DNA from 3 places in the Pseudoalteromonas agarivorans genome. Region 2 is predicted to be linked to each of the others. Evidence: predicted binding sites of a transcription regulator. Region 2 holds the regulator's gene; each other region holds the start of a gene.
What was found. Region 2 encodes MetJ, which represses methionine synthesis genes. Its sites were predicted from a motif close to TAGACGTCTAGACGTCTA; they were not measured.

Region 1 (4,189 bases), on a different contig from region 2:
GGGTGAGTTTTTTTCATAGCGTTGAAACAGCAAAGTAGCCCCATTAAATGGGTGTATAACGGGTAAGTAAAGGGAGTGGCCTTGTTGCCATAACTCATTAATTAACAATGAGGTATCTAATTCTCCATCGTTACTAAAGTAAATGGCTATATGTTTTTTTGAGGCTGTTTTATCGCTATTTAGCTGTTGAGTAAAATTCAACTTTAGCTGTGCCGCGGCTTTTTCTTGCTGTTTTTTTGATAGATTATTGCGTAATTGGCGAATAGATTGGCGTATGTGTGTACGTTTATTGCTCATTGTAATTACGCACCTTTGATTAATTAGACACTAAATCAGGAAAAGCTAAGTAAACAGCAAGCACAATAAGTAGTAAAACGGCAGTGGCAATCAGTGAATATAACAAAGTATTGCTACGCGTTTTAACGGGTTCATCGAGCTGCTCGTCAAGCATAAGATCATCTTCTTGCCAGTCATCGCTTTCGTCTGTAGGGCTTTTTAGCTCATTGCTTGGAAGCCTTTGTTCTAGCTCTTCTAGTTTTTCTTCTAGGCGGATCAGGCTGCTTGTTATGTAATCAAGGGCATCAAAAATCCGTTCATCGCGCTGACTAGCTGCGCTAGGGCTTTGAGTGGGCAGCTCACCTGTGGCTTGTAACTTACTTTTAATGCCTAGGCTTGCCAGTAATTTGGCCTGCTTTAAGGCTTTGTCTTTATTGCTAGGTGCAAAGAGTGCTTTGCCATTAAAAAACTGAGTTACTTTATCTTCAGACGTTTTTAGTTTACTTGCTAAATTAACGCAGGCCGTTTTAGCCTCAGTGCCCTCGGCGAGCCCTACAAACATAACGCGAAAATTATTGGCCATTTACTTATCCCTTAAGCTTTTATTATGCAAAGAGTATATACCTAAAACCGTACGAAATTCGAGGGCTAGCTAATACCAATTTAATTCAAAACACGATTAGTTTAGCGTATTAAATAGCGCACTGACTGCGTTAAAATTATTTATATAAAATAACTGTACGCCGTAAATTCCTTTGTTATTGCACTCTTTACTGGGTGCTATGATAAATAACTAAATTAATGCAATTGATATAAAGCGCATAATTAGCCTTTGCTTTAGATATAAAAACGGCCCTTAAAAGGGCCGTTTATTATTTAATGCATTTTGGCTTAAAGGCCAGCAGCTGCGCGAAGTGCGTCTGCTTTATCTGTACGTTCCCATGGGAATTCGTCACGACCAAAGTGACCGTATGCCGCTGTTGGTTGGTAGATAGGGCGCTCTAAATCAAGCATTTGAATTAAGCCGTAAGGGCGTAGGTCAAAGTGCTCACGAATAAGCTCAATTAAACGACCTTCTTCAAGCTTGCTCGTACCAAAGGTTTCAACGCTGATAGAGGTAGGCTCTGCCACACCAATTGCGTAAGATACTTGTAGCTCACACTTATCAGCAAGGCCTGCAGCCACTACGTTTTTAGCTACGTAACGTGCAGCGTATGCAGCTGAGCGGTCAACTTTTGATGGATCTTTACCTGAGAAAGCACCACCACCGTGACGTGCCATACCACCGTATGTATCTACGATGATTTTACGACCTGTTAAACCACAGTCGCCCATTGGTCCGCCAATTACAAAACGACCCGTTGGGTTAATGAAAAATTTAGTCGCGCTAGTAATAAGCTCGGCAGGAAGTACTGGCTTAATGATGGTTTCCATCACGGCTTCTACTAAGTCATTTTGCGAAATTTCTTCTGCGTGCTGAGTAGAAAGTACAACTGCATCAATACCTACTGGCTTGCCGTTTTCGTATGCAAAAGTTACTTGAGATTTTGCATCTGGGCGTAACCAGTTAAGCTCGCCGCTTTTACGTACTTGCGCTTGGCGCTCTACTAAACGGTGTGAGTAAGTAATTGGCGCAGGCATTAGTACTTCTGTTTCGTTACATGCATAACCAAACATTAAGCCTTGGTCGCCAGCACCTTGTTCTTCTGGGCTAGTACGGTCAACACCTTGGTTAATATCAGGAGACTGCTTACCAATTGTGTTTAAAATTGCACACGAGTCTGCATCGAAACCCATGTCTGAATGCGTGTAGCCAATTTCACGTACTGTTTTACGTGTAATTTCTTCAATATCAACCCATGCGCTAGTGGTAATTTCACCACCAACCATAACCATACCGGTTTTTACGTAAGTTTCGCACGCAACACGGGCATGAGAGTCTTGCTCTAGGATAGCATCAAGTACCGCATCAGAGATTTGATCGGCGATTTTATCCGGATGACCTTCAGAAACAGATTCAGAAGTAAATAAATGTTTTGCCATTGTATTTCTGCTCACAAATATTGCGCTTCACAAACGTCGGTATTAGCGCTAAAAAATTAAGGGGCGTATTTTATCTAAAACAAAACACCTTGCATAGTGTTTTTACGCCTAGACGTCTAAATAAAATGAGTAATAACTTTTTGGTCTTAAAAAATATTCATAATAGCCCATTTTTATGGGGTTTTTAATTGCACACTGCACCCACATTAAGTAAGAATGGTTGCTATAACAGCTCTTAAGTTACTTAAGGGTATTAACGAACACATAAGTACCCGCGCAAATACACATAAAGGTAGGAGAATTCATGCCATCTCGCAAAGAACTTGCAAATGCTATTCGCGTCTTGTCAATGGACGCAGTACAAAAGGCCAAATCTGGCCACCCTGGAGCCCCAATGGGCATGGCCGATATCGCAGAAGTATTATGGCGCGATTATCTAAAGCATAATCCAACTAATCCAGAGTGGGCTGACCGTGACAGATTTATTCTTTCAAACGGCCACGGTTCAATGCTTATCTATTCTCTATTGCACCTAACTGGTTACGACTTACCACTTGATGAAATTAAAAACTTCCGTCAAATGCATTCTAAAACGCCAGGCCATCCTGAGTACGGTTATGCACCAGGAATTGAAACTACTACGGGCCCACTAGGTCAGGGGATCACAAATGCGGTAGGTATGGCGATTGCTGAAAAAGCGCTTGCTGCACAATTTAACCGTGAAGGTCACGACATTGTTGATCACTACACGTATGCATTTATGGGTGATGGTTGTTTAATGGAAGGTATTTCTCATGAAGCATGTTCACTTGCTGGCACATTAGGCCTTGGCAAGTTAGTAGCTTTTTGGGATGACAACGGTATTTCAATCGATGGTGAAGTAGAAGGTTGGTTTAGCGACGATACACCAGCACGTTTTAAAGCGTACGGCTGGCATGTAATAAGTGACGTTGATGGCCACGACAGCGATGCTGTTAGTGCTGCAATAGCAGAGGCTCAAAGTGTTACCGACAAACCATCACTAATTTGTTGTAAAACAGTGATTGGTTACGGTTCACCTAACAAATCTGGTAGCCACGATTGTCACGGTGCGCCATTAGGTGATGACGAAATTACAGCGTCTCGCGAATTTTTAGGCTGGTCTGGCGGTGCATTTGAAATCCCTGATGATATTTACGCACAGTGGGATAGCAAAGAAAAAGGTCAACAGCTTGAATCTAGCTGGGACGAAAAATTTGCAGCATACGCAAAGGCATTCCCAGAGCTTGCAGCTGAATATAAGCGCCGTATTAATAACGAACTTCCAGGCGATTGGGCTGAAAAATCTCAAGCGTACATAGAGCAACTACAAGCAAACCCTGCAAACCCTGCATCTCGTAAAGCGTCGCAAAATGCATTAAATGCATTTGGCCCGTTATTACCAGAGTTCATGGGGGGCTCAGCCGATTTAGCTGGATCAAACTTAACAATTTGGGATGGCTCTAAAGGGCTAACGGCAGACGATGCAAGCGGTAACTACGTTTACTACGGTGTACGTGAGTTTGGTATGTCGGCAATTATGAATGGTATTGCCCTTCATAAAGGTTTTATTCCTTACGGTGCAACGTTCTTAATGTTTGTTGAATACGCAAAAAATGCGGTACGTATGGCTGCACTAATGAAGCAACCAAGCATTTTTGTATACACGCACGATTCAATCGGCCTAGGTGAAGACGGTCCAACTCACCAACCGGTAGAGCAAATTGCTAGCATGCGTTTAACGCCAAACTTATACAACTGGCGCCCGTGTGACCAAGTTGAGTCGGCAATTGCATGGCAACAAGCTATTGAGCGTAAAGATGGTCCTACATCACTTATCTTTACTCGCCAA
Region 2 (4,189 bases):
CTCAACCCCACCTAACGATTCTGCTAAGCTAAATTCTTTAAGGCTTGTTAAAAACGCCGCAGCATCATTCACATCGCCTTTAATATCAAAACTAACCATACCACCAAACCCAAGCTGTTGGGCTTTAGCAAGCGTATGTTGAGGATGCGATTCAAGGCCTGGGTAGTAAACTTGGCTAACATACTCAGAGCTTTCTAGGTATTTAGCAATTGCCAGGGCATTTTCTTGGTGCTGTTTTAAACGCACATTTAAAGTACGTAAACCACGTAACGTTAAATAGCTATCAAATGGTGCGCCGGTAATACCAATGTTATTGGCCCACCAAGCAAGCTCATCACCAAGCTCTTGTGTTGCAGCAACAACTGCACCGCCTACAACATCAGAATGGCCGTTTATATATTTAGTGGTTGAGTGCACAACAATATCTACGCCAAACTTAATGGGGTTTTGTAATGCCGGTGATAAAAAGGTGTTATCGGCGGCCACTAATGCACCGCACTGTTTTGCTATATCCGTCACGGCTTTAATATCCGTTAGGCGCAGCACAGGGTTGCTTGGTGTTTCTATCCAAATTAATTTAGGTTTAATGGTTAAAATTTGTTCTAAGCTTTCTGGTTTAGTTAAATCAAGCACTTTAAGTTTAAGCAAGCCGCGCTTTTCTAACGACGTAAATAAACGGTAGCTGCCGCCATAACAATCGTGAGGAATAACCAATGTATCATCGTTATTTAATAACTGTGTGGCTAAGTGCACTGCTGCCATGCCCGTAGCAGTAATAATTCCGCGTGCGCCACCTTCAAGCTCTGCTAGAGTGTCAGCTAAAATATCGCGATTAGGATTACCACTGCGTCCATAGTCGTATGCGCGCTTAGTATCAAAATCGGCAAACGAATAAGTCGTCGATAAATAAATTGGCGGTACAACGGCGCCATGATGTTTATCGGCATCAACCCCATTTCGTACAGCAATGGTTGCTTTGTTTTTTTCGCTCATATTCGTCACCTGATTAATTTGGATGTTTAGACGTCTAAAAGAGTAAGTTATCCATTATAATAAGTCAAAGCTTTTAAAGCTCTAGATGGCTAAAAATAACAGGCGCGTAAAACTTCAAGAAAGCTGTATTTACTATTACAGCCAGCTTATTAAGATAGATTGCTATCTATTATTTGACTATCTTTTTTAAAACGATAGAATTTCACGCATATTTACACGCTTTTTACGCCGTGTGAGAAATTAATAATCTGAGGCAACGATACATCTTATGGCTAAATGGAATGGTGAGTATATTCACCCATACGCAGAACACGGGAAAAAATCAGAGCAAGTTAAAAAGATCACCGTTTCGATCCCGCTAAATGTATTAAAAGTATTAACTGATGAGCGTACACGTCGTCAAATAAACAACCTGCGTCATGCAACAAACAGCGAGTTACTATGCGAAGCGTTTTTGCATGCCTTTACAGGCCAGCCATTACCTAATGATGATGACCTACGTAAAGATAACGCAGAAAAAGTACCTGAAGAAGTTAAAAAAATAATGCAAGAAATGGGTTTAGAAGTGCCTATTTTAGACGAAGAATAAAACGTCTTTTTAAACAAAAAAACCTCAGCATGCTGAGGTTTTTTTGTTTAAGCGCTATAGATTACGCCATATAATTTTCCGGTAAGTCAATTTGTGCCACGCCCGATTCAACAGCAGCAATAGCAACCGCCTTGGCTATACGTGGTAATAAACGCGGGTCCATCGGTTTAGGAATAATGTAGTCTGCACCAAATTCGAGCTTTTCTACACCCGCTGCTTTTAATACTTGCTCAGGCACTGGCTCTTTAGCAATACTACGAATAGCTTCAACAGCGGCTATTTTCATTTCATCGTTAATTGCGCTTGCACGTACATCAAGTGCACCACGGAAAATAAACGGGAAACATAAAACATTATTAACTTGGTTAGGGAAATCAGAACGCCCCGTTGCCATAATTAAGTCTTTACGTGCACTGTGCGCAAGCTCAGGTGCAATTTCAGGATCTGGGTTTGAACATGCAAACACCACTGGCTTATCGGCCATTAGTTTTAGATCTTCAGGTGCAAGTAAGTTAGGACCCGATACACCTACAAACACATCAGCATCAGCAATTACATCTTGTAGAGTACGCTTATCTGTATTGTTAGCAAAAAGCTGTTTGTATTCGTTTAAGTCATCGCGGCGAGTATGAATAACCCCTTTGCGGTCTAGCATATAAATATGTTCGCGCAGTGCACCACACTTAATTAACAGCTCCATACAAGCAACCGCTGCAGCGCCTGCACCTAAACATACAATAATGGCATCTTCTATTGATTTGCCCTGCACTTCTAAAGCGTTAAGCATACCTGCCGCAGTTACAATAGCGGTACCGTGTTGGTCATCATGAAAAACCGGAATACTGCAACGCTCAATAAGTGCTTTTTCAATTTCAAAACACTCTGGCGCTTTAATATCTTCTAAGTTAATACCACCAAACGTATCGGCAATATTAGCCACTGTATTTATAAAGTCTTCGGTGGTGCGATGCTTAACTTCAATATCAATAGAATCTAGGCCAGCAAAACGTTTAAATAAAAGCGCCTTACCTTCCATAACAGGTTTAGAGGCTAATGGCCCTAAATTACCCAAACCTAAAATTGCCGTACCATTACTGATCACCGCAACCATATTACCTTTACCGGTATATTTATATGCATTGGCTGGGTCTGCTGCAATTTCGCGCACAGGCTCTGCAACACCGGGGCTGTATGCTAATGCTAAATCTTGCACCGTTTCGGCCGGTTTTGTTAGCTCAATGCTGATTTTGCCTGGAACGGGGTGAGAGTGGTAGTGTAATGCTTGTTCACGAAAATCTGACATAACGCGATGGTATCCTGCAATTTAAGTTAAGTGAGAGGGAGTATGGGGCTAAGATACTCTTATTATTTTTAAATTCCAAGCAATATCAGGTCTATCCTGTTATATGCTATATCCGTTAATTTTAAGTGATTTATCAGCAACTTCGCTAAAAGTTATCAATATTAAACAAATAAAAATTCATTCAAAAAGTGCTTTTTGAGGTTCATTTTGCCCTGCCAATATTTTTGTAAAATAGCAGAATATTAAAAGAGTAAAATGCACCAATATGGCGCGTTTATCACCGTTAAAAACAAATATCGCCACGATAAGCACTTTTAGCAGCTTGGTTAAAAATTAACGTATAAAAAATATAGAGAAGAATTGTGAGTTTGTCTGCAAAGGTTTATGCATATTCAGAATAAGAACAGGAAATAGTTATGCACACGTAGTACGGCAATAATCGGTGGTTTTTCAGTAAAAGTGATGAATTTTAGGCACAAAAAAAGCACCCGAAGGTGCTTTTTTTACTAAACAGCAATAATTACTTCTTGCTGCTAAGTGCACCGAAGCGCTTGTTGAAGCGATCAACACGGCCGCCAGTGTCTAAAATCTTTTGCTTACCAGTGTAAAACGGGTGACACGCAGAACATACGTCTAGGTGAATGTCTTTACAAAGAGTAGAACGAGTTTCGAATTTGTTTCCGCATGAACATGTTGCAGAAATTGCTTCGTACTTAGGGTGAATACCTTCTTTCATAGGAACCTCTAGTTAAGGCCGCATCGCTCTCCAAACCCGAAGTCTGGCACCATACGTCGTTAAAACAAATTTATAGGCCGCGGATTTTATCCAACTAGCTTGCCCCGCACAAGCTTTAATTACGCTTTTTGCCAAAAAAGTAACCAACCAGCGCTACCGCATCCATTTGTATGTAGGTTTTTAGCCTTATTTTTAGTACATTAAGCTATTACCCTTTATCACATGAGTTGTTATGCGTTTTGTTGAAGTTGCTATTAAAGTTCCGTTACCACGCACCTTTGATTATAAAATAGATGAACAACTCATCTCGCCCTCGGCGCCTATTATGCCAGGGATGCGTGTTTTAGTACCCTTTGGCAATCAAAAGAAAGTAGCGGTTGTTCTTGCTCTTAAAACACATACCGACGTGCCAGAGAACAAAATTAAAGCGGTTACTGAGGTTATTGACCAAACCCCTATTTTATCATCACAGCATTTAGAACTGCTTAGCTTTACTGCACGCTATTATTGCTATCCGCTCGGCGAAACCATACACATTGCACTGCCAGGTGCACTTCGCCAAGGTGAA
Region 3 (4,189 bases), on a different contig from region 2:
GATGTGTTGATCTTCTATGTGGCAAATAAACACCTCCATTTTTATTTCTATATCGCTTTGTGGCAAGGTAAAGCGCAAGGTGGCTTCGCTATTTTTTGTGCCACTAAACGCCGCGCATTTAGTAATGAGTGCGCCATGTAAAGATACATCGAGTAATTTGCATGGGTAGCTCTCTCCTGCAAATTCTAATTGCGCCGCGGTTGAAAAAAGAATACGCGAGAACTGACGTCGATTTTCCATAAAACGAGTTGCCTTTATTGTAATATTTAAATCAAGCATAGCGGGAAATAACCCATAGCGATAAAAAATGGCATAAAAAAACCCCGCATAAATGCAGGGTTTGTTATATCAGTTAACAATTAACCAATTTTTTTGTACTTAATACGCTTAGGTTGTGCAGCTTCTGCGCCTAAGGTCTTTTTAAGCCACTCTTCGTATTCAGTGTAGTTACCATCGAAGAAGTTAATTTGGCCTTCGTCGCGGTAATCTAAAATGTGTGTTGCAATACGGTCGAGGAACCAACGGTCATGCGATATACACATTACACAGCCTGGGAACTCTAAAATAGCGTTCTCAAGGGCGCGAAGTGTTTCAACATCAAGGTCATTGGTTGGCTCATCTAGTAGTACTACGTTACCACCCGCTTTTAAAAGCTTAGCAAGGTGTAAACGGTTGCGCTCACCACCTGATAAGTCTTTTACAAACTTTTGCTGATCGTTACCTTTAAAGTTAAAGCGGCTAACGTATGCACGGCTTGGGAACTCAAAGTTACCAATTTTTAGCACGTCTTGCCCGTCAGATATTTCTTCAAATACAGTTTTGCTTTCGTCCATATTGCCACGGAACTGATCAACCGTTGCAAGCTCTACAGTTTCACCTACGCTAATGCTGCCGCTATCTGGTTGCTCTTCGCCGCTTAGCATTTTAAATAGGGTTGATTTACCCGCGCCATTGGCACCAATAATGCCCACAATCGCGCCTTTTGGCATACTAAAGCTTAAATCGTCGATTAAAACGCGGTCGCCAAAACTCTTACGTAAGTTATTAACTTCAAGTACTTGGTCGCCTAAACGCGGGCCAGGTGGAATAAATAGCTCGTTAGTTTCGTTACGCTTTTGGTAATCAGACTGCTGTAGCTCACTAAACTGCGCCATACGCGCTTTAGACTTAGCTTGGCGACCTTTAGGGTTTGAACGTACCCACTCAAGTTCTTGAGCAATTGATTTTTGACGTGCTTTTTCAGATTTTTGCTCTTGTTGTAAGCGCGCATCTTTTTGCTCAAGCCAAGAAGAGTAGTTACCTTCCCACGGAATACCTTCACCACGGTCAAGCTCTAGTATCCAGCCAGCTACATTATCAAGGAAGTAACGGTCATGCGTTACCGCCACAACAGTGCCTTCGTAATCATGTAAGAAGCGCTCAAGCCAAGCAACCGACTCAGCATCTAAGTGGTTAGTAGGCTCATCGAGAATAAGCATATCTGGTTTTTCGAGTAATAAACGACAAATAGCAACACGGCGGCGCTCACCACCTGAAAGGTGCTCAATTTTAGCATCCCATTCAGGTAAACGAAGTGCATCAGCAGCGCGCTCTAAAACGTTATCGATGTTGTGGCCATCGTGCGCTTGAATGATTGCTTCAAGCTCACCTTGCTCTTTTGCTAGGGCGTCAAAGTCAGCGTCTTCCATTGCGTACTCGTTGTACACTTCGTCAAGGCGATTAAGGGCATGTTTTACTTCGCCAACAGCTTCTTCAACTATTTCGCGTACTGTTTTGCTTTCGTCCAGCACTGGCTCTTGCGGTAAGTAACCAATTTTAGTACCAGGTTGAGGGCGAGCTTCACCTTCAAAGTCTTGATCAACACCGGCCATAATGCGAAGTAATGTAGATTTACCAGCACCATTTAAACCTAGCACACCAATTTTAGCGCCAGGGAAAAAGTGCAACGAAATATCTTTTAAAATTGTGCGCTTAGGTGGCACAACTTTAGATACTCGACTCATCGAGAATATAAACTTATCAGGTAAAACCATGGAGGAAAGCCTTCAAATAATAATAAAAATTTCAATGTTGTATTGTAGTGGCTCACGGGTGAAACAGTCAACGAATGGCGGGTTTTAAAGCGCTAATGGCTGCAGGTTGATAAAGTATAAAATCATGAATAAATTTCATTTAGACATCTATACATCTAGAGGTTGATATTTTTAGCATACTGTTCATAATGAGAGCGTATAAATTCTCGGTTTTTATGAGTAGGAGTAAAAAATATGCCAATTACAGTGAAAGACGAGCTACCGGCTATTGCCCGTTTACGTGAAGAAAACGTGTTTGTAATGCCAAAAAGTCGCGCAAAAACGCAAGAAATTCGTCCTATGCGTTTGGCTATTTTAAATTTAATGCCTAATAAAGTAGAAACCGAAGTGCAGTTTATTCGTTTGCTTGCCAATTCTCCTTTGCAAGTAAATGTAGAGCTATTACGCCTAGATACGCATCGCAGCAGTAGCAACTCAGAAGAGCACCTAGATACCTTTTATCGTTATTTTTCAGAAGTGAAAGACAATAACTACGATGCGTTAATTGTTACCGGCGCGCCACTAGCACACCTTGAATACGACGATGTTGCGTACTGGGATGAGCTAAAAGTGATTATTGATTGGGCAGAGCAGCACGTTACCTCTACGCTGTTTTCGTGCTGGGCGGCGCATGCGGCGTTGTATCATCGTTACAATTTAAAACGCGATTTAAAAGAAGATAAACTTTGTGGTGTGTTTACTCACCAGTGTTACTTTGATCACGGGGCACTTACTCGTGGCTTCGACGACACCTTTTTAGTGCCGCACTCACGTTATGGCCACATAGATATAAATAAAATAAATGCCTGCGACGATATAGTCGTGCTGGCAGGCTCTGAAAAAGTAGGCGCTTACTTAATGAAAAATAAGTCGGGCAGCCAAGTGTTTATAACCGGCCACCCAGAATATGATGCCGACACACTAAAAGCAGAGTACGAACGCGATTTACAAAAAAGCCCTGATGCGCCAAAACCCGAAAACTATTTTCCAGATAACGATGCAAACAAAAAGCCGTCAAAAACGTGGCAAAGCCATGCTTTTTTGCTGTTTTCGAACTGGTTAAATTACTACGTGTACCAAACGACCCCTTATGATATTAATTTAGTTAGCCAAGATGTGAGGACTAACAACTATGCAGAATAACGTGCAAAACAATAATAAACACAGCGAATTAAGCGCTGCATTAAAAGAGCGTATTTTAATTTTAGATGGCGCCATGGGCACCATGATCCAAACTCACAAGCTTGAAGAAGAAGACTACCGAGGCGAGCGCTTTAAAGACTGGCACGTACTAATTAAAGGCAATAACGATTTATTAAGCCTTACAAAACCTGAGTTAATAACCAATATACACCGCAGCTTTTTAGCCGCCGGTGCAGACATTATTGAAACCAATACCTTTAACTCAACCACCATTTCGATGGAAGATTACGACATGGCAAGCATAAGCCGTGAAGTAAACCTAGAGTCGGCAAAACTCGCACGCGCAATATGTGACGAGTTCACCGCTAAAAACCCAGAAAAACCACGCTACGTAGCCGGTGTGTTAGGGCCAACCTCTAAAACCTGCTCAATTTCGCCAGATGTAAACGACCCAGGCTATCGTAATATTACCTTTGATAAGCTGGTTACTGCGTATGTTGAGTCTACCCTTGCACTAATGGAAGGCGGCGCCGATTTAATACTTATCGAAACCATATTCGACACCCTAAATGCAAAAGCGGCCTCATTCGCAGTAGAAGAAGCGTTTGAGCAAGCAGGGCGTACATTACCCGTAATGATCTCGGGCACAATTACCGATGCCTCAGGGCGTACGCTTTCGGGGCAAACCACCGAAGCATTTTATAACTCTATTCGCCATATCAAGCCGCTTTCTATAGGCCTTAACTGTGCCCTTGGCCCCGATTTACTTCGCCAATACGTAGAGGAGCTTTCGCGCGTATGCGAAACATTTACCTCAGTACACCCAAATGCCGGTTTACCAAATGAGTTTGGTGAGTACGACCTAGAAGCAGAGGACATGGCGAAAGAGATTATAGATTGGGGTAAATCGGGCTTTATAAATATTGTTGGTGGTTGCTGCGGCACCACGCCTGCGCATATTCGTGCGTTTGCCA

Region 1: the regulator MetJ is predicted to act here: its motif matches at 2,421-2,438, upstream of metK (methionine adenosyltransferase).
Region 3: the regulator MetJ is predicted to act here: its motif matches at 2,174-2,191, upstream of metA (homoserine O-acetyltransferase MetA).

What each region holds. Positions count from the first base shown of each region.
Region 1 covers NZ_JANIGJ010000005.1:191,945-196,133, forward strand. Annotated here, with positions in the region: gene NQT65_RS11015 (5-formyltetrahydrofolate cyclo-ligase) at 1-297, opposite strand, end outside; gene NQT65_RS11020 (hypothetical protein) at 317-859, opposite strand; gene metK (methionine adenosyltransferase) at 1,168-2,319, opposite strand; gene tkt (transketolase) at 2,624-4,189, shown strand, end outside.
Region 2 covers NZ_JANIGJ010000011.1:66,818-71,006, forward strand. Annotated here, with positions in the region: gene metB (cystathionine gamma-synthase) at 1-993, opposite strand, end outside; gene metJ (met regulon transcriptional regulator MetJ) at 1,262-1,582, shown strand; gene NQT65_RS17125 (malic enzyme-like NAD(P)-binding protein) at 1,644-2,885, opposite strand; gene rpmE (50S ribosomal protein L31) at 3,406-3,621, opposite strand; gene priA (primosomal protein N') at 3,854-4,189, shown strand, end outside.
Region 3 covers NZ_JANIGJ010000002.1:375,134-379,322, reverse strand. Annotated here, with positions in the region: gene NQT65_RS06075 (PilZ domain-containing protein) at 1-240, opposite strand, end outside; gene ettA (energy-dependent translational throttle protein EttA) at 360-2,033, opposite strand; gene metA (homoserine O-acetyltransferase MetA) at 2,268-3,215, shown strand; gene NQT65_RS06060 (homocysteine S-methyltransferase family protein) at 3,205-4,189, shown strand, end outside.